One region of the Kocuria nitroreducens genome, then DNA from elsewhere that is predicted to be linked to it. Evidence: predicted binding sites of a transcription regulator. Region 1 holds the regulator's gene; each other region holds the start of a gene.
What was found. Region 1 encodes HrcA, which represses chaperone genes, less so after heat shock. Its sites were predicted from a motif close to TTNGCACTCGNNNNNNNCGAGTGCNAA; they were not measured.
Positions count from the first base shown of each region.

Region 2: a site for HrcA is predicted at 4,597-4,623, ahead of groES (co-chaperone GroES). Genes of this name have one in related genera too.
Region 3: a site for HrcA is predicted at 7,427-7,453, ahead of ACFYE1_RS05260 (Hsp20/alpha crystallin family protein). Genes of this name have one in related genera too.

Region 1 covers NZ_JBHZTC010000017.1:19,887-29,217, forward strand. The annotation lists gene lepA (translation elongation factor 4) at 1-1,582, shown strand, start outside; gene hemW (radical SAM family heme chaperone HemW) at 1,582-2,826, shown strand; gene ACFYE1_RS12440 (DUF4870 domain-containing protein) at 2,903-3,367, opposite strand; gene ACFYE1_RS12445 (DUF3097 domain-containing protein) at 3,531-4,394, opposite strand; gene hrcA (heat-inducible transcriptional repressor HrcA) at 4,570-5,577, shown strand; gene dnaJ (molecular chaperone DnaJ) at 5,650-6,801, shown strand; gene ACFYE1_RS12460 (16S rRNA (uracil(1498)-N(3))-methyltransferase) at 6,798-7,577, shown strand; gene ACFYE1_RS12465 (GerMN domain-containing protein) at 7,603-8,544, opposite strand; gene ACFYE1_RS12470 (PhoH family protein) at 8,833-9,331, shown strand, end outside.
Region 2 covers NZ_JBHZTC010000001.1:235,663-244,993, forward strand. The annotation lists gene ACFYE1_RS01090 (acyltransferase family protein) at 1-134, opposite strand, end outside; gene ACFYE1_RS01095 (acyltransferase family protein) at 131-2,200, opposite strand; gene groL (chaperonin GroEL) at 2,374-3,975, opposite strand; gene groES (co-chaperone GroES) at 4,135-4,431, opposite strand; gene ACFYE1_RS01110 (siderophore ABC transporter substrate-binding protein) at 4,865-5,869, shown strand; gene ACFYE1_RS01115 (ABC transporter permease) at 5,960-6,946, shown strand; gene ACFYE1_RS01120 (iron chelate uptake ABC transporter family permease subunit) at 6,957-8,012, shown strand; gene ACFYE1_RS01125 (iron ABC transporter ATP-binding protein) at 8,009-8,764, shown strand; gene ACFYE1_RS01130 (THUMP-like domain-containing protein) at 8,884-9,331, shown strand, end outside.
Region 3 covers NZ_JBHZTC010000006.1:21,611-30,941, forward strand. The annotation lists gene ACFYE1_RS05220 (carbohydrate kinase family protein) at 1-417, shown strand, start outside; gene ACFYE1_RS05225 (YbhB/YbcL family Raf kinase inhibitor-like protein) at 484-1,002, shown strand; gene ACFYE1_RS05230 (HAD-IIB family hydrolase) at 1,017-1,895, shown strand; gene ACFYE1_RS05235 (glycerophosphodiester phosphodiesterase family protein) at 1,906-2,730, shown strand; gene ACFYE1_RS05240 (enoyl-CoA hydratase/isomerase family protein) at 2,771-3,817, shown strand; gene ACFYE1_RS05245 (hypothetical protein) at 3,842-4,420, opposite strand; gene ACFYE1_RS05250 (phosphoribosyltransferase family protein) at 4,651-6,042, shown strand; gene ACFYE1_RS05255 (erythromycin esterase family protein) at 6,039-7,364, shown strand; gene ACFYE1_RS05260 (Hsp20/alpha crystallin family protein) at 7,632-8,048, shown strand; gene ACFYE1_RS05265 (universal stress protein) at 8,212-8,643, shown strand; gene ACFYE1_RS05270 (universal stress protein) at 8,719-9,147, shown strand; gene ACFYE1_RS05275 (universal stress protein) at 9,233-9,331, shown strand, end outside.

The DNA of each region.
Region 1 (9,331 bases):
TCCGGGGCACGTGGACTTCACCTACGAGGTCTCCCGGTCCTTGGCGGCCTGCGAGGGGGCCCTGCTGCTGGTGGACGCCGCGCAGGGAATCGAGGCGCAGACCCTGGCGAACCTCTACCTGGCCATGGAGAACGACCTCACGATCATCCCGGTGCTGAACAAGATCGACCTGCCCGCGGCCCAGCCCGAGAAGTACGCCCAGGAGCTCGGCAACCTCATCGGCGTGGACCCCGAGGACGTGCTGCGGGTCTCGGGCAAGACCGGCGAGGGCGTCGAGGCCCTGCTCGACCGGATCGTGGAGCTGGTCCCCGCCCCGCAGGGGGACGCGGACGCGCCCTCGCGGGCCATGATCTTCGACTCCGTCTACGACACCTACCGCGGCGTGGTCACCTACATCCGGGTGGTCGACGGCAGGCTGACCCCTCGCGAGCGGATCCGGATGATGTCCACCGGCGCGCAGCACGAGCTGCTGGAGATCGGGGTCATCTCGCCCGAGTCGAAGCCCACGAAGGGCCTCGGCGTCGGTGAGGTGGGCTACCTCATCACCGGGGTCAAGGACGTGCGCCAGTCCCGGGTCGGGGACACCGTGACCAACCACCAGCGGCCCGCGGCCGAGAACCTGGGCGGCTACGAGGACCCCAAGCCGATGGTCTTCTCGGGGCTGTTCCCCATCGACGGCTCCGACTACCCGGTCCTGCGCGACGCCCTGGACAAGCTCCAGCTCAACGACGCCGCCCTGGTCTACGAGCCCGAGAACTCCGCGGCCCTGGGCTTCGGGTTCCGGTGCGGGTTCCTGGGCCTGCTCCACCTCGAGATCGTCCGGGAGCGCCTCGAGCGCGAGTTCAACCTCGAGCTGATCTCCACGGCGCCCTCCGTGAGCTACAACGTCACGCTCGAGGACCGCTCCGAGCGCGTGGTCACGAACCCGTCCGAGTTCCCGGAGGGGAAGATCGCCGAGATCCGCGAGCCCATGGTCGCCGCGACGGTGCTGGCCCCGTCCGAGTTCATCGGCGCGATCATGGAGCTGTGCCAGTCCAAGCGCGGTCAGCTCAAGGGCATGGACTACCTCTCCGAGGACCGGGTGGAGCTGCGCTACCGGCTGCCCCTGGCCGAGATCGTCTTCGACTTCTTCGACCAGCTCAAGTCGCGCACGAAGGGCTACGCGTCCCTGGACTGGAAGGCCGAGGGCGAGGAGGCCGCGGACCTGGTGAAGGTCGACATCCTCCTGCAGGGCGAGCCCGTGGACGCCTTCAGTGCGATCACCCACCGGGACAAGGCCTACGCCTACGGGGTGATGATGACCGGCAAGCTGCGCGAGCTCATCCCGCGCCAGCAGTTCGAGGTCCCCATCCAGGCCGCCATCGGGTCCCGGGTGATCGCCCGCGAGAACATCCGGGCGATCCGCAAGGACGTGCTCTCCAAGTGCTACGGCGGCGACATCTCGCGCAAGCGCAAGCTGCTCGAGAAGCAGAAGGAGGGCAAGAAGCGGATGAAGATGGTCGGCCGCGTGGAGGTCCCCCAGGAGGCGTTCGTCGCGGCGCTGTCCTCCGACGAGACCGCGGCGAAGGACAAGAAGAAGTAGTGGCCCCCGCCCAGCCGGAGGGCCTGCCCGGCCCGATCGACGGACTGCTGCCGCCCTCCGCCGCGGTGGGCTCCGCCGACCGCACGCTCAGCCTCTACGTGCACGTGCCGTTCTGCGCGGTCCGGTGCGGGTACTGCGACTTCAACACCTACACGGCCGTGGAGCTCGGCCCCGGGGTGTCCCAGGACGCCTACGCCGGCGACGCCGCGGCGGAGGTCCGCTGGGCCCGCCGGGTGCTCGACGACTCCGGGACGGCCCCCCGCCCGCTGCACAGCGTGTTCTTCGGCGGCGGCACCCCCACGCTGCTGCCCGCCCAGGACCTCGCCGCGGTCCTGGCACAGGCCGTGGAGAGCTTCGGGCTCGCCGAGGGCGCGGAGGTGACCACCGAGGCCAACCCGGACTCCGTGACGCCGGAGTCCCTGGCGGTGCTCGCGGCGGCCGGGGTGACCCGGGTGTCCTTCGGGATGCAGTCGGCGGTTCCGCACGTGCTCGCTGTCCTGGACCGCACGCACGACCCCGACAACGTGCCGCGCGCCGTGCGGTGGGCGCGCGAGGCCGGCCTGGGCGTGAGCGTGGACCTCATCTACGGCACTCCGGGGGAGTCCCTGGCCGACTGGGAGCACTCGGTGCGCACGGCGGTGGGCTACGAGCCCGACCACGTCTCCGCGTACTCGCTGATCGTCGAGGACGGCACGAAGCTCGCGGCGCGGATGCGGCGCGGGGAGGTCCCGCCCATCGACGAGGACGACCAGGCGGACAAGTACGAGCTCGCGGACCGGGTCCTCGCCGAGGCCGGCTTCGAGTGGTACGAGGTCAGCAACTGGGCCCGGCCCGCCGACGGCGCGCACGCCGGGGCCCACCGCAGCCGGCACAACCTCGCGTACTGGCGCAACCAGGACTGGTGGGGGATCGGCCCCGGGGCGCACTCGCACGTGGGCGGGACGCGCTGGTGGAACCTCAAGCACCCCGTGCCCTACACGAACCGGGTGCGCGCGCAGCAGTCGCCCGCGGCCGGGCGCGAGATCCTCGACGCGGACACCCGGCACCTCGAGCGCGTGATGCTGGAGGCCAGGATCCGCGACGGGTTGCCCGCGGCCGCCCTCGCCGGTGGAGGGCGCACCGCGGTGGCCGGGCTGATCGCCGACGGGCTGGTGGAGCCCGCTGCCGCGCTGCGCGGCTCGGTGGTGCTGACCCTGCGGGGCCGGCTCCTTGGCGACGCCGTGGTGCGGCGGCTGCTCGCCTGAAGTGGGCACCGCGCCCTGGAACGCCTGCACGGGGACCGAACGCCCCGGTCAGGAGCGGCCCCGGCGGGGCGAGGTGTCAGCCGCGCGCGGCGCGCTCCCGGGACCGCTCGCGGAGGCGGTCGGCGAGCCGGTCGTAGAGCCGGGTGTTGAAGCGGTAGAGGTGCGGCTCGCCGCCGTTGACCCGGACCCCGCCGATCAGGGAGCCGACGGCCAGCAGCAGCCACGCGGCGGCTGCCGCGAGCGCGAAGAACCACCCGATGAACGGCACCGGGGCGAGCAGGATCCCGGCCACCACCACGAGGGTCGGCAGCAGCGTGAAGTTCATGGCCTCCATCGACTCCTGCTCGGTGAACGGGCCCCGCCCCCGGAAGACGCGGTGGACGAGGAACGAGGGGAGGAAGCCGACGACGCCGCCGAAGTGTGCCAGGGTCGCCCACTGGTGATCCTCGGTGACGGTCAGCGGCTGGGCCACGGGGGAGAGGCCCTCGAACGGGGCCCCGGCGTGGTCGCGGCTCGATCGGGGGTCGGTCTGCACGGGCACGGATGTCCTTCGGCGGTGGGACCGCGGCGGTGCCGCGGGCGGTGGGTGGGACACGACCATCCTACCGACCGGCCCGGTCGGCGCGGGATCGCGCCCGCGCACGTGTGCCTTTGTGACGTTGCGCCGGTCGTGCGCCGGTCGCGCTCCGGGCGCGGGGACGGGATCAGGCCCCGGGCGCGGTGAGGAAGTCGATGAGCTCCTCGACCCGGCCCAGCAGGGACGGCTCGAGATCGGCGTAGCTGTCCACGCGGGAGAGGATGTGCTGCCAGGCCCGTCCCAGGTCCCCGGGGGTGCGGTGGGGCCACCCGAGGGCGGCGGCGGTGCCGGTCTTCCAGTCGGTGCCGCGCGCGACCACGGGCCAGGCGTCGACGCCGAGCGCGTGCGGCTTGACCGCCTGCCAGATGTCGACGTACGGGTGGCCCAGCACCAGGACGTTGCCCGCGGCGCCGGGCAGGCGCATCGTCTCGGCGGCGATTCGCGACTCCTTGGAGCCGGCCACGAGGTGGTCGACGAGGATGCCGAGCCGCCGCCCGGGCCCCGGCCCGAACTGCTGGACGGCGGCGGGCAGGTCGTCGATGCCGTGCAGCGGCTCCACGACGATGCCCTCGACCGCCAGGTCGTGGCCCCACACCTTGGCCACCAGCTCGGCGTCGTGGTAGCCCTCGACCCACACGCGGGAGGCCTTCGCGGTGCTCGCGCGCAGCCCCTCGACGGCGACGGAGCCCGAGCGCGTGCGGGAGGGCTTCTTCACGGCGGGGGCCCGGCGGGGCTCGACGACGACCACGGGCTCGCCCTCGAGCAGGAAGCCCGGTCCCAGGGGGAACGCCTTGACGCGCCCCCTCCGGTCCTCGAGGCCCATCACGCGCATCCCGCCGATGGTCTCCAGGGACACGACGGCGCCGACCCAGCCGGTCGTGACGTCCTCCAGGAGCATTCCCGGGGCGACCGGGACCTCCGCGGAGACCGGCCGGCGGCGGGCGAGGTCGGCGTCGTCGAGGCTGCGCGGCCCCCAGCCGTGGTCGCTCATGGTGGTCCTCCCGGGTCGCGGTGCCGCGCGTCCGGCGCGGATCAGCCGGAAGCGTACCAAACCACGGGCGGCGGACCGGCCGTCGCACGCGGGGGCTACACTGGACTGCGCTGGCACTGTGGCCGCCCGAGTGCCAGGACGGCGCGGGGGCCGGGACGGAGTGGGAAGGAGCGACGTGAACCATCCGAGACGACTGCAGATCCTGCAGGCCATCGTGGAGGACTACGTGCACTTCCGCGAGCCCGTGGGCTCGAAGGCGCTGGTGGACCGGCACCGGCTCGGCGTCTCCTCGGCCACCGTGCGCAACGACATGGCCGCGCTCGAGGAGGAGGGCCTGATCACGGCCCCCCACACGAGCTCGGGCCGGATCCCCACGGACAAGGGCTACCGCACGTTCGTCGACCAGATCGCGGCCGTCAAGCCGCTCTCGGGCCCGGAGCGGCGGGCCATCCAGCGGTTGCTCGACGACGCCGCGGACATCGACGACGTCATGGAGCGCACCGTGCGACTCCTCGCGCAGCTCACGCAGCAGGTCGCCGTCGTGCAGTACCCGCACGCCTCCGGGGTCACCGTGCGCCACGTCGAGGTCGTGGACCTCGGGGCCGGACGGGTGCTCGTGGTGCTCATCCCGACCAACGGGCGGGTGGCCCAGCGCGTCGCCGTGCTGCGGGCACCCCTCGAGGAGGCCCAGTTGCTCGAGCTGCGCGCCCGGGTGCTGGCCGCCGTGGTCGGGCGCTCCCTGGCCGCCGTGCCGGACGCCCTCGCGGTGATGACCGCGGGCACCGCCCCGCCGATGCAGCCGGCCGCGGCCGCCGTGGGGGAGGCTGTCGGCGCCCTCGCCGCGGGTGGGGCCGAGCACCGCATGGTCATGGCCGGCACCGCCAACCTCGCCCGCGCCACGGGCGACTTCCACCTGAGCATCGGCCCGGTGCTCGAGGCCCTCGAGGAGCAGGTGGTGATGCTGCGGCTGCTCTCCGAGATGGAGCAGGACGCCCGCGGGGTCGCCGTGCGGATCGGCACGGAGAACGCCGAGGGCCCGCTGTCCGAGGCCGCCGTCGTCGCCACCGGCTACGGGCCGCAGTCGAAGGTGGGGGTCGTGGGCCCCATGCGCATGGACTACCCGTCCACGATGGCCGCCGTGCGCGCCGTCGCCCGCTACCTCTCCCGTATCCTCGGGGGCTGAGCCCCCGCGGGCCCCGTTCCCCGGGGCCCTCCAGCGAAACCCACCACAGACCTCTCGACAGAACGGACCACGGTGAGCGATCACTACGAGACCCTGGGCGTGTCCCGGGACGCCAGCCAGGAAGAGATCAAGAAGGCCTACCGCAAGAAGGCCCGCCGGCTGCACCCGGACGTCAACCCCAGCCCGGAGGCCGCCGAGGACTTCAAGCGCCTCTCCCACGCCAACGACGTCCTCTCCGACCCCGAGAAGCGGCGGGTCTACGACGCGACCGGCAACGAGAACGGCACCGACACCGGCTTCGGCGGGGGCTTCCCCGGCACGGGCTTCGGCTTCGCCGACATCTTCGACACCTTCTTCCAGGGCGCCGGCGGCGCCGGCGCCGGCCGGCGCGGTCCCGCGTCCCGCACGCGCCAGGGCCAGGACGCCCTGATCAACGTCCGGGTCTCCCTCAAGGACGCCGTCTTCGGCACCGAGAAGAAGATCACCGTGGACACGGCCGTGGTCTGCCCCACCTGCGACGGCACCTGCTGCCAGCCCGGCACCCAGCCCGAGACCTGCGAGGTCTGCCACGGATCCGGCCAGGTGCAGCGCCAGGTCCAGTCGATCCTCGGCACCGTGGTCACGGCGGCGCCGTGCGCCACCTGCCAGGGCTTCGGCACCGTCATCAAGCACCCGTGCCACGAGTGCTACGGCGAGGGCCGCGTGCGCGACCGCCGCCCGCTGACCGTCAAGATCCCCGCCGGCGTCTCGTCCGGCAACCGGATCCGCCTCTCGGGGCAGGGCGAGGCCGGCACCGCGGGCGGGCCGAACGGTGACCTCTACGTCGAGCTCAAGGTCGACCCGGATCCGACGTTCGAGCGCCAGGGCGACGACCTGCACGCCCGCGTCCGGGTGCCCATGACGTCGGCGGCCCTCGGCACCACCGTGACCCTCGAGACCTTCGACGGCGAGCGCGAGGTGCCGGTGGGCCCCGGCACGCAGACCGGCCACACCGTGACCCTGCACGAGCTCGGGGCCACGCGGCTGCGCGGCGGCGGCCGGGGCGAGCTGTTCGTCCACCTCGAGGTCGAGACCCCCACGGCGATCGACGACGAGCAGCGCGAGCTGCTCGAGCAGCTGTCCCGGCTGCGCGGCGAGGACCAGTCCACCGGCACCACCCTGAACTCCCCGGCCGGCTCCGGCGGATTCTTCTCCCGGCTCAAGGACCGGTTCTCCGACCTGTGAGCCTGCCGGTCTTCAAGGTCGCCCCGGGCCGGCTCGACGGCCTCGGCCCCGGAGCGGCGCTCACAGTCACCGGCCCGGAGGCCCGGCACGCCGTCACCGTGCGCCGTCTCGCGCCCGGTGAGCGGCTCGAGCTCGTCGACGGCGCGGGGACCCGGGCGACCGTGGAGCTGCGCGCGGGGGACCGGGACAGCATGGAGGTCGGCGTCGTCTCGGTGACCGCCGAGCCCACCCGCACACCTCGTGTCGTCCTCGCCCAGGCCCTCGCGAAGGGCGACCGGGACCTGCTGGCCGTGGAGACGGCCACCGAGCTGGGCGTCGACGCCGTGGTGCCCTGGCAGGCCGACCGCTCGATCGTGCGGTGGAAGAAGGAGCGCGCCGCCAAGAGCCACGAGAAGTGGGTCCACACCGTCGCGGCCGCCGCGAAGCAGTCCCGGCGGGCGGCCTGGCCCGAGGTGCTGGCCCTGTGCACCACCCGCGAGCTCGTCCGCCTGGTGGGCGCGCCGGGCACCCGCGGTCTGGTCCTGCACGAGGAGGCGCACGCCTCCCTCGCGGATCTGTCGGGCGCCGCGGGTGCACCGTGGGAGGGCGCCGAGCGGATCGTCCTGGTGGTGGGCCCCGAGGGGGGCATCGCCCCGGCGGAGCTCGACGTCCTGAGCGGTGCGGGGGCCCTCGCGGTCCGGCTCGGCCCGGAGGTGCTCCGCAGCTCCACCGCCGGGCCGGCCGCGCTGGCGGTGCTCAGCACCGCACTGGGCCGCTGGGCGTCCGGGTCCCGCTGAGCCGGACGCGGTGGGTGCGGCCGGGTCAGCCGGGGAGGACCTCGACGTCCTTGTCGTCGCGCACGGTCCTGCCCTCGGCGTCCCTGCCGAGGACCGTCACCACGTAGTCGCCCGGCTCCAGCTCGAGCTCCGCCCGGAACGCGACGGTCCCGTCGCTCCGCGGGACCTCGGCGGCCGCACCGCTCGAGACGCGCTCCCCGCCGGGTCGGGCCACGGTCCACCGGCAGCCCCGGACGCCGTCCAGCGCCCGGCCCGAGAGGGTGAGGGACCCCTCGGTCCGCTCGTCCTGCCGCGGTTCGTCGAGCCGGATCGGCGCCTCCATCGTCTCGTCGGGGGTGAGGTGGCCGTCGAGGCGCACGGACCCGAAGACCTCCTCGTCGGGCCGGCCGTCCACGAGCACCACCACCTGGGCCGCGGAGCCCTCGGGCAGCAGCCCCGCCGTGGTCGCCGTGGCGGTCACGGTGTGCGCGAGCTGCTGGAGGGCCAGCCGGACCTCGCGGTCGTCCAGGTCCGGGCGGAAGGCCTCGGACGGCAGGTCCACGGTGATGGTCCCATCCGGGGACGTCGAGGCACCCACCCGGTCCACGGGGGTCCACAGGGTCCGGTAGTCCGGGTCCTCCGGGGTCGCCCCGGTCATCAGCGCCGCCGCCGCCGCGATAGGGTCCACGGCCGCGGCCGCCTCCGAGGCGTCCCGGAACTCCCGGAACAGCCGCTCCTCGCCGTCCGCGCGGCCCACCCAGTAGACGGGCAGCCTGGTGGTGGCCACCCTGCCGCCGTCCGCGGTGCTCGCCGCGAGGGACGAGGCCGGCGCCGTGGCCGACGTGGCCGACGTGGCCGACGTGGTGACGGTGTCGTCGAGGGCGGGCTCCGGTCCCGTGCCGCACGCGCCGAGGACGAGGACGCCGACCGCGGACAGCGCGAGCACGGGGCGCCGGCCGCGGGCGGACCGGGAGCGGGCTGTGGCCATGGGGGGACGCTCACCTCGGCATTCCGGGATCTGATGGGGGCGGTGCCGGCACCGGGGGAGGCCGCACCTGTCCCCCTGCCGGAGGACCGGACCATTCCAGCACAGCGGCCGTGGACACCCCCAACCGAGGTGCCCCGGTGGCCGTGACCGATACCAAATCGGAATGTGCGGCCGGCGGCCGCCGGCACCGGAGCCGCGCGGTACTCTGGGGAGAGGACGAGTTCCGTCCGCTGTTCCTTCCACGGCACCTCACAAGAGAGCGAGAGCACGGCCCGCGCGGCCGAACCCATGACTGAGACGTTGCCCGGCACCACGCACCCCCTGACGGCCCGCACCGTCATCACCTTCCCCGACCGCGAGACGATGGTCCGGTGCCTCGGCTCCGGGGACGACACCCTGCGCCAGGTGGAGACGGCGTTCCCGGGCCTCACGACCAGCCCCCGCGGTCTCGAGCTCGGCATCGAGGGCCCGAGCGGGCCCGTGCAGATCGTCGCCACGCTCTTCGACGAGCTGAAGGTCCTGGCCGGCCGCGAGACCGCGGTCACCCCCCAGGTCATCACCCAGCTGCTCGAGCTGATCGGCCGTGACCTCACCGCCCGCCCCAGCGGCGCCCTGACCCAGAACATCCTCTCCAGCCGCGGTCGCAAGATCCGCCCCAAGACGCTCCACCAGAAGACCTACGTCGACGCCATCGACGAGCACACCGTGGTCTTCGGCATCGGCCCCGCCGGCACGGGCAAGACCTACCTGGCCATGGCCAAGGCCGTCCAGGCGCTGCAGGCCAAGG
Region 2 (9,331 bases), on a different contig from region 1:
AGGCCCTGGACCTCGGGGCGGAAGCCCGAGTACCGGGCCACCCGCCGGGCCGTGGCCGCCTCGACGCCCGCCGGGCCGTCCGGGGACGGTGTCCCGGAGTCCGGGCGCGGGGCACCGGCCTGCACCGTGCTCACGAGGGCACCTCCTGGAGAAGCGTGCCGGGGAGTCGCGTCTCGAGGGCCGGTGCCATGGTCCGCGCGTAGGTCCACGTGAGGTGGTGCGGGTCGAAGAAGACGTGCACGTTGCCCACCACGGGACGGCACAGCCCCCCGGGGCAGATGAGGTCGGTGAGGTCGAGGGAGGAGAAGCCGTCGCGGTCCCGGAGGGCGTCGGCCGGGTTGACGGGGGCGAGGACCTGCTCGACGGGCACGCGGCACCGGTCGGCGTCCTCGCCGTGGCGCTCGGCGCACTCGTAGGGGTTGAAGTCGAACCGGGGGTTGTCCCGGAAGCCGACGACGTCGATGCCCTGGCCCGTGAGGCGGTCGACCAGCTCCGGGAACCCGCCGACCACGGCCTCGGCCGGGCCGTCCATCCGGGCCGCGTAGGTCGAGGTCGTCATGACCGCGTCCGGCGCGAGCCGCTCCACGTACTCGATCGCCGCGTCGTTGCCCTCGTGGCACGCGTCCCCCTCCGGGCGCACCGCGAAGGCGCAGCCCGGCTGCAGCACGGCGACGAGCTGCCAGTTGCGCTCCTCCGCGAGGGGGATCACCGCGCCCATGAACTGCTCCATGTGGGAGTTGCCGACCACCGCGACCGTGCGCTCGGGATCCGGCAGGGCCGGGGTCTGGCGGCAGTACTGCTCGAGGACCTCCTGCTCGGGGGCGAACTCCCCGGAGCACGGCTCGGGCAGCCCCACCCACTCCTCGCCCAGCGCGGAGGCCAGGGGCAGCGTCGGGGCGTCGGGGTCCCCCCGGAACTCGTAGTCCGGGTCCAGGACCGCGGCCCCCGGGTTGTTGCGGGCGGCTTCCTCCGCCAGCACCGCCGCCCGCCGGGCGTCGGCCTGCTGCCACACCAGCACCGGCACCGCCACCAGGGCCAGGCTCACCACCACCGACACCGCCAGCCGACGCTTGTCCCGCTCCGGCCACGCCCACCTCTGGAACGGGCGCTCCACCAGCTTCGTGGCGGCCACCGCCAGCACCAGGGACACCACGATGAGCACCACCCCCGACCGTGGCCCGGCCACCGGCCGGTCCCGCAGCACCAGATACGTGATCAGCAGCGGCCAGTGCACCAGGTACAGCGCATAGGAGGCGTCCCCCAGCCGCACCAGGGGCCGGGATGCCAGGATCCGGTCCAGCCCGAACGGTGAGCCGGAGTGACCGGCCACGATGACCGCCGCCGCCGAGACCAGCGGCCACAGCGCGATCCACCCCGGGAACGCCCCCTGCACGTCGATGAGCACCCCCACCGAGACCATGCTGAGCAGACCGGCCCAGCCCAGCACCACCCGCGCCCCCCGCGGCAGGTGCAGGTACGGCACCGCCAGGGCCAGCAACGACCCCAGGGCGAACTCCCACAGCCGGGCCCGGGTGTCGAAATAGGCGAACGCCTGATCCACCGCGGTCGTGTGCACCGACCACGCCAGGGAGGCCGCGAAGATCGCCCCGAAGCACACCGCCAGCACCGGCACCGGCCGCCACCGCCCGCTCCGGCACACCAGCCACGCCGCGGCGAACACCATCGGCCACAGCAGGAACACCTGCCCCTGCACCGACAGCGACCAGAAGTGCTGGAACGGCGAGGCCGTGGAGTCGTCGGCGGCGTAGTAGTCCACCTCCGCCGCGGCCAGCGCCCAGTTCTCCACGTAGAACACCGAGGCCAGCGCCTCCGTGCGCACCCGGTCGATCCGCGCCTCCGGGAAGAACCACCACGCCAGCACCAGGGTGGCCAGGATCGTGAGCACCACCAGCGGCAGCAGCCGCTTGAACACGTGCAGCCAGTACCGCCCCAGATCCAGCGGCCGGCCCGCCTCGAGCTTGCGCACGAAGGACAGCGTCAGGAAGAACGCCGAGATGAGCAGGAAGACGTCCACGCCCCCCGACACCCGGTCCAGGAACACGTGGTAGACCACCACCAGCAGCACCGCCACGAACCGGAGCCCCTGCACCTCCGGGCGGAACCCCGAGTACCGCGCCACCCGCCGGGCCGTGGCCGGCTCGACGCCGGCGGGCGTGCTCTGCTCACCGAGGGTCGTCATGGGCATCTCCTGGGAACACCGTGCCGCCGGGGGCGCGGCCGTGGTCGGGCGGACTCCCGCACTCTACCGGAGGCCCCGGTGCAGGTCCCGGGGACGGCGACGGACCCGCCCCACCGGTGGTGGGACGGGTCCGCGGGGCGAGCCGGGTCAGTGCCGGTCGTCAGTGCCGGTCGTCAGTGCTGGTGGCCGTGCCCGTCGTCGTCGGAGGCCTTGTCCGTCACGAGCGTTTCGGTGGTCAGCACGAGCGCCGCGATGGAGGCGGCGTTCTGCAGCGCCGAGCGGGTGACCTTGACCGGGTCGATGATGCCCGCCCCGACCATCTCGACGTACTCGCCGGTGGCGGCGTCGTAGCCGTGGCCGGCCTCGAGCTCGGCCACCCGGGAGGCGACGACGGCCCCGTCCTGGCCGGCGTTCTGGGCGATCCAGTACAGCGGCTGCCGCAGGGCGCGGCGGACGATGCCGAGGGCGGTCGCGGCGTCGCCGGTGAGCCCGAGGTCGGACTCGTCGAGGACCTTCGCGGCCTGCACGAGAGCGGTGCCGCCGCCGGAGACGATGCCCTGCTCGAGGGCCGCGCGCGTCGAGGACACGGCGTCCTCGATGCGGTGCTTGCGCTCCTTCGCCTCCACCTCGGTGGCGGCCCCGACCTTGATCACGGAGACGCCGCCGGCCAGGCGCGCGAGGCGCTCCTGCAGCTTCTCGCGGTCCCACTCGGAGTCGGTGCGCTCGGCCTCGGACCGGATCGTGGCGACCCGGTCCTGGATCTCGGCCTCGGTGCCGCCGCCGTCGACCACGGTGGTGGTGTTCTTGGTGACCGTGACGCGGCGGGCGGTGCCCAGCTGCTCCAGGGTCACCTGGTCGAGGCTGATGCCCAGCTCGGAGGTGATGAGCTGGCCGCCGGTGAGGACGGCGAGGTCCTGCAGGATCGCCTTGCGGCGGTCGCCGAAGCCCGGTGCCTTGAGGGCCACGACGTCGAGGGTGCCGCGCAGCTTGTTGACCACGAGGGTGGACAGCGCCTCGCCCTCGACGTCCTCGGCGATGATGGTCAGCGGCTTCTTGGCCTGGAGGACCTTCTCCAGCACGGGCATGAGCTCCGGCACCGAGGAGATCTTGCCCTGGTACAGCAGCACCAGGGAGTTCTCCATGACCGCTTCCTGGCGCTCGGCGTCGGTCACGAAGGACGGGGACAGGTAACCCTTGTCGAACTGCATGCCCTCGGTGACGTCGAGCTCGACCTCGGTGCTCGAGCCGTCCTCGATGGTGATGACACCGTCCTTGCCGACGGTCTCGAAGGCCCGGGCGATGAGCTCGCCGATCGCCGGGTCCTGCGCCGAGATGGTCGCCACGTGGGCGACGTTGGCGCCCTCGACCGGGCGGGCGTTCTCGAGGAGGCGCTCGGAGACGGCCTCGACGGCCTTCTCGATGCCGCGCTTGAGACTCAGCGGGTCGGCGCCGGCGGCCACGTTGCGCAGGCCCTCCTTGACGAGCGCCTGGGCGAGCACGGTGGCGGTGGTGGTGCCGTCGCCGGCGACGTCGTTGGTCTTGGTCGCCACCTCCTTGGCGAGCTGGGCGCCGAGGTTCTCGTACGGGTCGTCGAGCTCGACCTCGCGGGCGATGGTCACGCCGTCGTTGGTGATCGTGGGGGCGCCCCACTTCTTGTCGAGCACCACGTTGCGCCCGCGCGGGCCGAGGGTGACCTTGACGGTGTCGGCGAGCTTGTTGACGCCGTTCTCGAGTGACTTGCGGGCGGCGTCGTCGAACGCCAGCTGCTTGGCCATGGGCGAAGAGCTCCTTTTCGGGTCGCTGGGGTCGCCAGCGGATATCGGGGATCTGGATCGGCGAAGGGTGCCCGCCGCGGGCCCGCCGGAACAGCGGGGCGTGCGGCGAGCACCCTTCGTGAGAACTGCGCGGTCTGCGCCGGGTCGGTGCGGCCCGGTCTACTTCTCGACGACGGCGAGCACGTCGCGGGCGGGGAGCACCAGGTACTCCTCGCCGTTGTACTTGACCTCGGTCCCGCCGTACTTGGAGAAGATCACGACGTCGCCCTCCTTGACGTCGACCGGGATGCGGTTGCCGGAGTCGTCGACACGACCGGGGCCGACGGCCAGGACCTTGCCCTCCTGGGGCTTCTCCTTGGCGGTGTCCGGGATGACGAGACCGGACGCGGTGGTCTGCTCAGCGGCGAGCGGCTGAACGACGATGCGATCCTCGAGAGGCTTGATGGAGACCGACACGATCTCTCCTTGTCTGTAGGGGTGGAAAACGGTGGGCGACCGCGGGCGGAGCCCGCCGTCGAGCTTCGGGCCGGTCGGCGCACCGACCGTCGTCGCGGTGCCGGTCGATCGCCTGACCCTTAGCACCCTCACCCGGAGAGTGCCAAGGCCAACTGTAGGAGGGGGCTGGCAGTCGGTCAAGGCGAGTGCCAGCGTGCCGGTCGGGCGGGAGCTCCCCGGAGCCAATTACGTCACGCCGGTGTTCGCCAATGATTTGCCTCCTGTCCGCCGACCCTCTAGGTTGAGCGGTAAGGCAACCCTTACCTCGGCCGAGCAGCGGTGCCCTCCTCGACGTCCCCGCACACCCCCGGTGCGCGGGTCCGTCGCGCCCACCGGATCCTGCCGGCGCCCTCCACGACGGGGCGCGCCGGCGCCCTCTGCACGAAGGAAGACCATGAACAGCACCCTCCGACAGCGCTCGACCGTCCTGCTGGCCGCCTCCTCGGTCCTGGCCCTCGCCGGCTGCGGCGCAGCGCAGAGCGGCGAGGCGGCTTCCACGGAGTCCTCCGCCGCCGCGACCTCCTCGACGATCGAGGTCGAGGACAACTACGGCACACAGACCGTCGCCGCCCCGCCGGAGTCCGTCGTCGCCACCGACAACCGCACCTTCGAGACGCTGGCCGACTGGGACGTCGAGCTGGCGGCGGCCCCGCGCGCCCTGATGCCGGACACCGTCTCGTACGTCGACGACGAGTCCGTCACCGACCTCGGCAACCACCGCGAGCCCGACCTCGAGGCCGTCGTCGCGGCGGACCCCGACCTCATCGTCAACGGTCAGCGCTTCGCCCAGTACCGCCAGGACTTCGCCGACCTCGTGCCGGACGCCACCATCGTGGAGCTGGACCCGCGGGACGGCGAGCCCTTCGACGAGGAGCTGAAGCGGCAGACCTCCGTCCTGGGCGAGATCTTCGACCGCACTGACGAGGCCGACCGGATCAACGGCGACTTCGACGAGGCGATGCAGCGGGTCGTCGAGGGCTACCAGCCCGGTGACACGGTCATGGCCGTCACCGTCTCCGGCGGAGAGATCGGCTACATCGCACCGGGCGTGGGGCGGACCCTGGGCCCCGTCTTCGAGATGTTCGACTTCGAGCCGGCCCTCCAGGTCGAGGGAGCCAGCGACGACCATCAGGGCGACGACATCTCGGTCGAGGCGATCGCCGACTCGAACCCCGACTGGATCCTCGTGATGGACCGCGACGCCGCGGTCGCCGCCGAGGACGCGGAGTACACCCCCGCGCAGGAGGTGCTCGAGGGCGCCGAAGCACTGCAGAACGTCACCGCGGTGCAGGAGGGCAACGTCGTCTACATGCCCCAGGACACCTACACCAACGAGGGCATCCAGACCTACACGGAGTTCTTCAACACCCTGGCCGACGCCATGGGCGAGCAGAACTGACCCGTCGGGCGGACGACGGTGGTGGGACGCTCTCCGGCGGGTCCCACCACCGTCGCGTGTCGGACACGAGACCGAAGGAGAGGCCGAGTCATGACGACGACCTCGTCCGGGCCCCGGGCCGGGAGCAAGGGCACGCTGTTCGACTGGAAGCTGCTCCTCGGGGTGCTGGGGGTCCTGGCGCTGCTGGCCGCCTCCCTCCTCACGGGGGTCTACGACGTCTTCGGCGCCGACGACGGCACCGAGATGTTCGCCATCACGCGGATCCCGCGCACCATCGCCCTGGTGCTCGCCGGCGCCGCCATGTCCATGTCCGGCCTGGTGATGCAGCTGCTCACCCAGAACCGTTTCGTGGAGCCCACGACGACGGGCACCACCGAGTGGGCGGGACTCGGGCTGCTCGTCGTCATGCTCCTCCTGCCCACGGCGACCCTCCTGACCCGGATGCTCGGTGCCGTGACCGCGGCCTTCATCGGGACCATGGTCTTCTTCCTCTTCCTGCGCCGCGTCTCGCTGCGCTCCTCCCTCATCGTGCCCATCGTCGGCATCATGCTGGGGGCGGTGGTCGGGTCCGTCTCGACGTTCCTGGCGCTGCAGACGGACATGCTGCAGAGCCTGGGGGTGTGGTTCGCCGGAAGCTTCACCTCGGTCCTGCGCGGTCAGTACGAGGTGCTGTGGATCGTCCTCCTGGTCGCCGTCGCGGTCTTCCTCGTGGCGGACCGGCTCACGGTGGCCGGACTCGGCGAGGACGTCGCCACCAACGTCGGCCTCGACTACCACCGGACCGTCCTGCTCGGCACGGGCCTGATCGCGGTGGCCACCGGCGTCGTCACCGTCGTCGTCGGCAACCTGCCCTTCCTGGGCCTCATCGTGCCCAACATCGTCTCGATGGTCCGCGGCGACGACCTGCGCAGCAACCTGCCGTGGGTGTGCCTGCTCGGCATCGCCATCGTCACGGTCTGCGACCTGATCGGCCGGCTCGTCATCATGCCGTTCGAGATCCCGGTGTCCGTGATCCTCGGGATCGTCGGCGCCGTCGTGTTCATCCACCTACTCCTGAGGCAGCGTCGACGTGGCTGAGACCGTGACCGTGAGAACCCCACCACGATCGGCGTCGGCACCGGTGCCCGGCGCCTCCACCGCCCGGCGCGGCGCCGGCGCCTTCCCCACGTCCCGGGCGCGGCGGCGGTACTGGACGGTCGTCGCCGCGCTGGCCCTCGCCTCGGCGTGCTTCGCCTTCGGCCTGCTCGCCTGGGACAACCCGATGCCGGTCGGCTCGGACGGCTTCTGGCGGATCGCGGAGCGCCGGGTCACGAGCGTCGTGATCATGGCGGTCGTGGCCTTCTCCCAGGCGATGGCGACCGTGAGCTTCCAGACGGCCACGAACAACCGCATCATCACCCCCTCGATCATGGGCTTCGAGTCCCTCTACGTGGCGATCCAGACCTCCACGGTCTACTTCCTGGGCGCCGCCGGGATCCTCGTCCTCCAGGGCCTGCCGCAGTTCCTCCTGCAGGTCGCACTCATGGTCGCCCTCTCCCTCGCGCTCTACGGCTGGCTGCTCTCGGGGAAGTACGGGAACCTGCAGGTCATGCTGCTGGTGGGCATCATCATCGGCGGCGGGCTGGGGTCCGTCTCGACCTTCATGCAGCGGCTGCTCTCCCCCAGCGAGTTCGACGTCCTCTCCGCCCGGCTGTTCGGCTCCGTGACGAACGCCCAGGCGGACTACCTCCCCGTGGCCGTCCCCCTGTGCCTGGCGGCCGGCGGGGCGCTGTGGCTGACCTCCCCGCGGCTCAACGTGGTCGCCCTCGGACGGGACGCGAGCCTGAACCTCGGCCTGCGGCACCGCGCGGAGGTCATGCGCACCCTCTTCCTCGTGTCCGTGCTCATGGCGGTCTCCACGGCGCTGGTCGGCCCGATGACGTTCCTCGGCTTCCTGGTGGCGACGCTCGCCTACCAGTTCGCCGACACGTACGACCACCGCTACATCTTCCCCGTCGCGGCCCTCACCGGCTTCCTCGTCCTCACGGGCGCCTACTTCATCCTGAACCACGTCTTCTACGCCCAGGGCGTCGTGTCGATCATCATCGAGCTCGTGGGCGGCTCCGTCTTCCTGTACGTCATCCTCCGAAAGGGCCGGCTGTGATCACCCTCACCAACGTGCGCAAGGACTACGGCGGCGAGGTCACGATCGGACCCGTCGACCTCGAGATCCCGTCGGGCGGGATGACCGCCCTGGTCGGGCCGAACGGGGCGGGCAAGTCCACGCTGCTGACGATGATCGGGCGGCTGCTCGGCCTCGACGGCGGCACCATCGACATCGCCGGTTACGACGTGGCCGGCACCCGGTCCAAGGACCTCGCCCGCATCGTGTCCGTCCTGCGCCAGGAGAACCACTACATCACGCGGCTCACGGTGCGGCAGCTGGTCGGCTTCGGACGCTTCCCCCACAGCCGCGGCCGGCTGACCGCGGTGGACGAGGAGGTCATCAGCAGGTACATCGAGTTCCTGGGGCTGCGGCCGCTGGAGAACCGCTACCTCGACCAGCTCTCGGGCGGACAGCGCCAGCGCGCCTACGTCGCCATGGTCCTCGCCCAGGAGACCGACCACGTGCTGCTGGACGAGCCCCTCAACAACCTGGACATGCAGCACGCCGTGTCGATGATGCAGCACCTGCGGCGGGCCTGCGACGACCTGGGCCGCACCATTCTCATCGTCCTCCACGACATCAACTTCGCCAGCCACTACGCGGACCGGATCTGCGCCGTGAAGGACGGCCGCGTCGTCGAGTTCGGCGCGCCGCGGGAGATCATGACCGACGAGGTCCTCACCGGGGTCTTCGAGACGCCCGTGACGGTCATCGACGGCCCCCGGGGCCGTCTCGCCGCGTTCTACTGACCCGGAAGGGTCGCGGCGCGTCGGGCCGGCGGACACGCCACCGGAGGTGCTCCGCATCCCGGTCGCGTCCGGCCGCCCGGGCGCACCGGTGCCGGCTCCGACGCGGATAGGGTGGACCAATGCGCGACGAGGCGACCGACATCGCACCCCTGCTCACCGCCGAGGGGCGTCAGCTGCTCGCGGCCACCGGTCCCTACGACGCCGACGACGCGCTGGGGGCGGCGACCCGGCTGCGCGCCCAGGGGCACGACGCCGAGCTCGTCTCCGCGGTGCTGACCCAGGCGAGGCTGCGCACCCGGGCGCGCGAGAAGTTCGGCGACTTCGCCCAACGGATGCTGTTCACCCGGGCCGGCCTCGAACAGGCGACCCGCCTGCGCGTGGCCGCCCTGCACGCCCAGCGCTTCGCCGCCGCCGGCCTGGAGCACGTGGCCGACCTCGGCTGCGGCATCGGCGCCGACGCGCTCGCACTGGCCTCCCTGGACCGGCAGGTCACCGCCGTGGAGCTCGACGAGACCACGGCAGCGGTGGCCACCCTCAATCTTCTCCCCTTCCCCGAGGCCACGGTCC
Region 3 (9,331 bases), on a different contig from region 1:
GCCCTCGCCGACGTCGTGAAGGCGTCGGACGAGGACCTCCTGTGGCTCTACCCCCACCGCAGCGTCGAGGAGAGCGCCGGCGCCTGGCTCAAGGCCGGCGCGGAGCTCGTCGTCGTCACCCGGGGGCCCCTGGGACCCTGGGCCCGCACCCGCGCGACCGGTCCGCGCGGGGTGGAGGTGCCCGCCGCCCGCACCACGGTCGTGGACACCGTGGGGGCCGGGGACTCCTTCATGGCCGCGCTGCTCGCCTGGCTCACCGACCACGGCTACACGGGCGCGCCGGCCCGCGAGCGGATCGACAACCTGGACGAGGAGCAGGTGGGCGAGCTGCTGCGCTACGCCGCCGCGGCGGCCGGCGTCACGGTCTCCCGCGCCGGCGCCGACCTGCCCCGCAAGGACGAGCTGCCCGTGCCCTGACCCGCCCGTCCCGATCCGCGCTCCGACCCGTTCTTCACTCCACCCACCCGACCCGAAGGAGAGCCCGTGCTCGACCGCGACCCGTACGCAGACCTGCCCGACCTGCCGAGCTTCACCCTCACCTCGGAGGACGTCTCCGACGGCGGACCGCTCGCCCAGCCCCAGCTCTCGGGCATCATGGGCGCCGGCGGCCAGGACGTGTCCCCGCAGCTGAACTGGTCCGGGGCCCCGGAAGGCACGAAGAGCTACGTGGTCACGGTCTTCGACCCGGACGCCCCCACTCCCAGCGGCTTCTGGCACTGGTGCCTGTCCAACATCCCCGCCGACGTCACGTCCCTCGAGCGCGGCGCGGCGACCGACCCGCCGGCCGGGGCGGTCAAGCACCGCAACGACGGGGGCACCGACGAGTACGTGGGCGCCGCTCCGCCCCCCGGCCACGGGGCGCACCGCTACGTCGTGTGCGTGACCGCGGTGGCCGAGGAGCAGATCGAGGTCGACGAGACCGCAAGCCCCGCCGTCGTGAACTTCCAGCTGTTCAGCTCCGGGATCGCCCGCGCCTGCCTCACCGGGATCCACGAGGCGTAGGTGGCAGAACACCCGTGAGCCCGACTCCGGAGGTTCCCGGGGCGGCGCCGATCAGGATGATCGCCAGCGACCTCGACGGCACCGTCCTGGGGCACGACTTCCGCTTCCGCCCGCGCACCGTCGACGCGATCCGGGCTGCTCAGGACACCGGCATCCACGTGGTGTTCGTGACGGGCCGGCCCATGCGCTGGCTCGACCCCCTGCGCGAGCAGCTCGGCCACGAGGGCGTGGTCATCTGCTCGAACGGGGCCGTGGTCTACGACCTCAGCGCCGACCTGGTCGTGGAGTCGAGCCTGTTCCCGGCCCGGGACGCCTTCGCGGTCATGGACGAGGTCGCGGCCCGGCACCCCGGCACGCTGTTCGCGGCGGAGACGCTCGAGGGCGTCTTCACGGACCACGGGTGGGCCCGGACCGACCGGATGGAGATCGGCGCCCCCCTGGTCGGGGCGCTGCGGGACCGGGTGCCGGAGGACCGGGGGCTCGTGAAGTTCCTGGCCAAGCTGGACACCGCCGAACCGCAGGAGTACGTCCGGGCGCTCACCGAGCTCGTGGCCGGGCGGCTGTCCGTGACGCACTCCGTGGCGGCGGCCCCGCTCGTGGAGATGGGTCAGAAGGGGCTCACCAAGGCGCGCACCCTCGAGCAGTACGCCGCCCAGCGCGGCATCCGCCCGCACGAGGTGATGGCCTTCGGCGACATGCCCAACGACCTCGAGATGCTCACCTGGGCCGCGCACGGGTACGCGATGGCCAGCGGGCACCCCGCGGTCGCGCGCGCCGTCGGCCGCGTGGCCCCGCCCTTCGAGGAGGACGGGGTGGCCCAGGTGATCGAGGGGCTGCTGCGCCGCGGCCGACCCGGTGCGTCATGGGCGGGACAATCCGCTACCACGGGGTAACAATAGGAGGGTGGACCCTTCAGCGCGCCGGCGCGGCACCCCCGCAGCCCTGGCCCACCGCGGTTTCTGCCGGGACGGGGCCGAGAACACCCTCGACGCGTTCCGCGCGGCCCGGGACCTCGGCTACGAGTGGATCGAGACTGACGTCAACACGACGGCCGACGGCGTGGTCCTGTCCTTCCACGACGAGACCCTCGATCGCGTCACCGGTGGCACCGGGAGGGTCTCGTCGCTGACCTGGGCGCAGATCGGGGCCGAGCGCGTCGCCGGGGCCGGGCGCATCCCGCGCTTCTCGGACCTGCTGACGGAGCTCCCCGAGCTGAAGTTCAACGTGGACGTCAAGGACGAGGCGTCCGTGGCGGCCCTGCCGGCGCTGCTCCACGAGCTCGGCGCCGCGGACCGGGTGCGGGTGACCTCCTTCTCCGAGAGCCGCCGGCGCCGCACGCTGCGGCGGATCCGCGAGCTCGACGGCCGGACCGTGCCCACGTCCTCCGGCAAGGAGGGGATGCGCCTGCTGCTCGTGTGCTCATGGCTGGGCGGGCCCAGCTGGCGTCTCGCCCGGCGGGCGGCCGCCCGGTGGATCGAGCCGTTCGACACCGTGCAGATCCCCCGCTGCTACCGGATGCGGGGCGGGGCGGAGGTCCAGCTCGTGACCCCCCGCTTCCTGGGCTTCGCCCACCGGCACGGCATCGACGTGCACGTGTGGACCGTCAACGAGACCGCCGAGATGACGGAGCTGCTCGAGCTCGGGGTCGACGGGATCGTCACCGACCGCGCCGACCTGCTCGCCGCGGTCCTCGCGCAGCGGGGACAGTGGCCGCCCTCGGGCGTGTGAGCCATGACACGGCGTCCGTGCCCGTGGCAAGGTGGGAGCCATGACCGACACCGCCACGACCGGCACCGCGCAGCACGTCCTGACCGAGGTCCGCAACGGCACCGGGCACGTCGTGCTCAACCGGCCCCGCCAGCTCAACGCGCTGACCGCGCAGATGTACCGGGATCTCAAGGCCGCGCTCGACGCGTGGCGGGACGACGACGCCGTGCGTCACGTGCTCGTCACCTCGGCCTCTCCGCGGGCGTGGTGCGCCGGCGGCGACATCCGGGAGGTCCGCGACGCCGTGCTCGGCGGGCGGACGGAGGAGGCCACCGGGGTGTTCGCCGTCGAGTACGCCCTCGACTGCCTGATCGCGGACTACCCGAAGCCCTACGTGGCGCTCATGAACGGGATCTGCATGGGCGGCGGCATGGGCATCTCCGTGCACGGGTCCCACCGCGTGGTGGGACCGTCGACGGTCATGGCGATGCCCGAGACGAAGATCGGCTTCTTCACGGACATCGGCGCCTCCTGGTTCCTGCCGCGCGTCTCGAGGCCGGACCGCCGCGGGGAGCAGGGCCTGGCCGTGGGCCGCTGGCTCGCCCTCGGCGGGCAGCGGGTCAGCGGCGCGGACGCCGTCGCCCTCGGGCTGGCCGACGTCCTCGTGGCGGACGAGGACTTCGAGGCCCTCGCCGGGGCCGTCGTGGAGGAGGGCCCGGAGGACGCGCTGGTCCGTTTCGCGCGCGAGCCCGAGCCGTCCTCCGTGGTGGCGCGGTGGGACCGGATCGAGGAGCGCTACGGCGCCCCGACCCTCGAGGAGATCGTCGCCGCCGCACCGGAGGACCTCGCGGGGATGAGCCCCTCCTCGCTGGTGCGCACCTTCGAGCTGCTCGAGCGCGGGGCGGCCGACGAGGGCGTGCGCTCCTGCCTCGAGCGGGAGCTGCGCCTCGCCGCGGACACGATCGCGAGGCCCGACTTCTCCGAGGGCGTGCGGGCGGTCCTCGTGGACAAGGACAACCAGCCGGCCTGGGAGCACGCCTCCATCACGGACGTCGACGTCGAGGCCGTGCGGGCCGTGCTCGACGAGAAGCTGCCGCTGCCACTCTGACCGGGCGGCACGTGTCCGGTCCGCTCAGCGGCGGGACGGGTGCTTCCCGTTGTCGCTGACCACCACGGGGGGCGGACCCGGGCGGTCACCGGTCTCGGTGGGCCGGTCCACGAACCGGCGGTAGCCGAGGTACAGCACCACGACCAGCGCCACGGTGACCACGGCGAACGCGGCGACGGTGTCCTGCGAGATCAGGCTGCGGACCACGCTGTGGAACAGCGTGAACAGGCCTCCGAGCAGCACGCCGTGGGCGAGCACCGGTCTGCGCCGTTCCACAGCCAGGCTCACGGCCACCAGCACGAGGGAGGCGGCCAGGGCGAACAGGCCGACGTCGCGGCTGTGCCGCATGGACTCTTCCTCCCACGCCTCCCGCTCGCGCTCGTGCGACGCCCACTGCTGCTGCTCCTCCGGGGCGAGCTCGCGGGACTCCCGCGCCATCGCGATCGCCGGGGGCGGCGCGGGCTCCTCCGGGCCGGGGTGGACCGTGGCGACGCCGAGACCCACGAATAGGGCCAGCAGCAGCCCCAGGAAAAACGTGTAGACGGACCGCAGGATCCTGCCGCCGGTGCGGTCCTCAGCGCTGCCCTTCCTGCGGTCCTTCATGCGGCGTGCTCCGTTCTCCCGCCCGTGCGGGACGTCCGTCCGGGGCGCCCGGGACACGGCCGGCCGCCGGGGCGTGCTCACATTGTGGGTCGGGCCAGGGGCGTTGTCCACGGCCGTCACCTGGCCCCCGGGCCTTCCACGGCGTTCCCCGCCTGCCTACGCTGGAGTCCTCCACCGCGGTCCGCGGGACCCGAGGGCGTGGGCGGAGCCGGGGGAGCACCGGAGGGGCGGTGGGCCGCGCGCCCGCCGGAGAGGCGGTGGGGACCATGGTGGTCTTCGAGAACAGGGTCGAGGCCGGGCGGCAGCTGGGAAAGCGCCTGAGGTCCCTGCGCGCGCAGGACGTGGTGGTGCTGGGTCTGCCCCGCGGCGGGGTGCCCGTGGCCCACGAGGTGGCCCACATCCTCGACGCGCCGCTGGACGTCATCGTGGTGCGCAAACTGGGGGTCCCCTCCCAGCCGGAGCTGGCCATGGGCGCCATCGGGGAGGAGGGCGCCCGCGTGCTCGACGAGCGGACCCTGCAGTACTTCGGGGTGACGGACGCACAGCTCGAGCAGATCGAGGCGCGGGAGCGGGCCGTGCTCGAGGCCCGGACGGCGCGCTTCCGGGAGGGCCGGGAACGGGTCGATCTCACCGGGCGGACCGCACTGGTCGTCGACGACGGCATCGCCACCGGCTCCACGGCCCGCGTGGCCTGCCGGATCGCCCGCCAGCTGGGTGCCGCGCGCGTGATGCTGGCCGTCCCGGTGGCCCCGCAGGAGGCCCTGGGCCGGGTGGTCGAGGCTGACGAGGTGGTCTGCCTCGCAACCCCTCCGTACTTCACGGCCGTCGGCTACCACTACCGGGACTTCTCCGCCACGGAGGACGACGAGGTGGTGGCGCTGCTCGACGCCGCCCGGCGCCGCCACCAGCCGGAGCTGCCCCCGCCGTCCCGCCCGGGGCAGACCGCGCACGGGTTTCCGGTCGACGCCGACGTGCGCATCCCGGCCGGCGCAGAGCAGCTGGCGGCGCACCTGCACCTGCCGGGGCCCGGCGCCGGGGTGGTCGTCTTCGCCCACGGCAGCGGCAGCAGCCGGCACAGCCCGCGGAACCAGTACGTGGCCTCCGTGCTGCAGCAGGCAGGGCTCGGCACCCTGCTGCTCGACCTGCTCACGCCAGGGGAGGAGACGGACCGCGGCAACGTCTTCGACATCGGCCTGCTCGCCGAGCGGCTGCTCCTGGCCACGGCCTGGCTGCGCGAGCAGCCGGGATCCGCGGCGTCCCCGGTCGGGTACTTCGGGGCGAGCACGGGCGCCGGCGCCGCCCTGTGGGCCGCGGCCGAGCCCGGCGCGTCGATCGCGGCCGTGGTCTCCCGCGGCGGCCGCCCCGACCTGGCGGACGAGCGGCTGCGCTCGGTGCAGGCGCCCACCCTGATGATCGTCGGCAGCGAGGACTCCGAGGTGCTCGGCCTCAACCGGTGGGCGCAGGAGTCGATGCACTGTCCCACCAGGCTGGCGGTCGTGGAGGGCGCCACGCACCTCTTCGAGGAGCCCGGCACGCTCGCCGAGGCCGCCGGTCTGGCCCGGGACTGGTTCCTGCGCCACCTCCACCCGGCCGGGGAGCGCGGCGACGGGACGGCCCGGTGAGCCCGCGAGGGCGCGGGCCCGCTCGGGAGGCCGGGATCCTCGCGGAGATCCGCTCCCTCGCGCAGCCGCTGGAGGGGGCGCAGGATCTCGACCCGCTCGTCGAGCGCTGCGCCGGCGCCCGGTTCGTGTGCGTGGGGGAGGCGTCCCACGGCACGCACGAGTACTACCGGTGGCGGGCGCTGCTCAGCCGCCGGCTCATCGAGGAGCACGGCTTCACCTGGATCGGGGTCGAGGGGGACTGGCCGGACTGCTGGCGGCTCAACCGGTGGGTGCGCGGCGAGGCGGACCAGGACCTCGACGCGCGCGGCGTCCTCGCGGGCTTCGGGCGCTGGCCCACGTGGATGTGGGCGAACGAGGAGGTCGCCGAGTTCCTCGACTGGCTCCGGGAGGAGAACGCCCGACGGGCCGGCCACGAGCAGGTGGGCTTCTACGGCCTGGACGTCTACTCGCTGTGGGACTCGCTGCGGGAGATCATCGGCTGGCTCGAGGCCACCGCCCCCGAGGCTCTGCCCGCCGCGCTGCAGGCGTGGCAGTGCTTCGTCCCCTTCCACGAGGACCCGCACCGGTACGCGCGGCGGACGCGGATCGTGCCCGAGGGGTGCGAGGCCGACGTCGTCGCCCTCCTGGCCGAGGTGCGCCGGCGCGCCATGGACCGGATGGCCGGGGACCCCGCCGCGTTCGACGCCGCCCTCAACGCCATGGTCGCGGTCGACGCCGAGCGCTACTACCGGACCATGGTGCGCGGCGACCGGCAGTCCTGGAACGTGCGGGACGAGCACATGGCGGACACCGCCGGCCTGCTCTCCCGCCACCACGGGCCCGGCGCCAAGGGCCTGGTGTGGGAGCACAACTCCCACGTGGGGGACGCCCGGGCCACCGACATGTTCGACGCCGGGCTGGTCAACGTGGGCCAGCTGCTGCGCGAGCGCCACGCCGCGCACGAGGTGGTGCTCGTGGGTCTCGCCTCCTGGGCCGGCACGGTGGTCGCGGCGGAGTCGTGGGGCGCGGCCGAGGAGGTCGTCGCCGTCCCGGAGGCGCGTCCCGGCAGCCACGAGGACCTCCTGCACCGGGCCCTGGAGGAGGCCTCGCTGCTCGTCTTCGGCCGCGACCGCTCCGGGCCCTGGCTCTCCGGGAGGTTCGGCCACCGGGCCATCGGGGTGGTGTACCACCCGTGGCGCGAGGCGGGCAACTACGTCCCCACCCGCATGGGAGAGCGCTACGACGCACTGCTGTGGTTCGGGACGACCGCCGCACTGAGGCCCCTGCACCACGAGGGCCCGCCCGAGGAGCCCGAGCTGGAGACCGAGCCGACAGGCTTCTGAGGCGTCCAGGCGGGGCAGAGCGCCGGACGGCGGCGGACCCGTGGGATGCCGCGCTCATCGCCCTGTCACACCTGCGGATCCAGTGCTCCGCGGGGCCGTCGGCGCGTGCCCTCGTCATCATGCGTCCCGGACCCCGCGGCTCTTACGCGTCCGGTCGGGGGTGTCTACGCTGGAAGGGTCGAGGCGGACCGCACCCGTCCTCCCGGCCGGCCGGGCCGACGCCCCCGGTCCCGCCGCGGAGCGGGTGCCACGGGAAGGAGTCAGGTCATGGCCGGATTGATGCGCAGGGAGGGCCTGGAGATGCTCGAGCCCATCCGACGCCTCCTGGAGGGGGACGTCGAGGCGTCCTGGCCGCGTGTGGAGGAGTACCGGGACGGTGACACCGTGGTGATCCGGGCGGAGCTGCCCGGCATCGATCCCGAGCAGGACGTGGAGCTCACCGTGGCCGACGACGTGCTCCACCTGCGGGCCGAGCGCAGGGAGCGGACCGAGCACAAGGACAAGGGCAGCTACCGCTCCGAGTTCCGCTACGGCTCGTTCTCCCGCACCCTGCCACTGCCCGCCGGGTGCCTGGACGAGGACATCAGCGCCGCCTACCGTGACGGCGTGCTCGAGGTCCGCGTCCCCGTCGCCGGGTACGTCGAGCCGCCGGCGACCAAGAAGATCCAGGTGACCCGCGGCTGAGCAGGCCGCGCGCCACCCGTGCGACGGCGGGCGGACCGGGTCGTTCCCTCCCTCCGGCGGTCACGCAGGTTCCGGGACCGAGGGGCCGTTGTGACGTACCTCGCCGGGTCCTATCGTGGAGGCAGGTGGACCGGCAGGCCCGCCGGGAACAAGGGGGAACACCATGGGCGATTCCTCGTCCGGAGACCGGATCGTCGTGGGGGTCGACGGCTCCGGCTCGTCCAAGGCCGCCCTCCGGGAGGGAGTGCGGCTCGCCGAGGCCCTGGGCGCCCCGCTCGAGGCCATCATGTGCTGGGAGGACCCACTGCTCTACGAGAGCTATCGCGTGGTGGACCCCGAGGAGTTCCGCCGCGGCAGCGAGCAGCTGTTCGAGAGCACGCTCGCCGAGGTGTTCGGGGAGCAGCGCCCGGCGAACCTGACCGCCCGGCTCCTGCGCGGGCAGGCCGCCGCCCGGCTCATCGAGGAGAGCGAGCAGGCCCGGATGCTGGTGGTGGGGCGGCGGGGCACGGGCGGGGTGCTCGGGATGATCCTCGGCTCCGTCTCCTCGGCCCTCGTCTCCCACGCCAAGTGCCCCGTCCTCGTGGTGCGGCACTGAGCAGTCCGCCGGGTTCCTGGTGGAGGGAACGCGCCCGGGCACGGCCCGCGGGCGCCGGAACGAAGGAGTTCGACCATGGACGCCCCATCGCAGCAGCGGATCCTCGTCGGCATCGACGGATCGGAGTCCTCGAAGGAGGCCCTCCGCACGGGGGACAGGATCGCCCGGGCCCTGGACGTCCCGCTGGTCGCCCTCATGTTCTGGCAGGGACCGCCCCTCTACGAGGGCTGGGCGACCGTCGACCCTGACAGGCCGCCGGCCGGCAGCGAGGAGCAGCTCCGGTCGACGGTCGCCGACGTGTTCGGTGCGGACATTCCGGCGCACGTGCGCGCCGAGCTGCTCCACGGGCGGGCCGCGGCCCGTCTCGTCGAGGAGAGCGAGGACGCCCTGATGCTGGTGCTCGGCCGACGCGGCCACGGCGGCCTGCGCGGCTCGGCCCTGGGCTCCGTCTCCAACGCGTGCATCGCCCACGCCCACTGCCCGGTGCTGGTCGTCCGGCACTGACCGGCCGGCGCCGGCCACCCGGCGCGGGCCACGCGGCACCGACAGGCCGGCTCCAGGCAGCCGGCCCGGACAAGGAGGTTCGGTCATGAGTGCACCGACGGACCAGCGGATCCTCGTGGGGATCGACGGCTCGGAGTCCTCGATGGAGGCCCTGCGGCTCGCGGCGAGACTCGCGGAGGCCCTC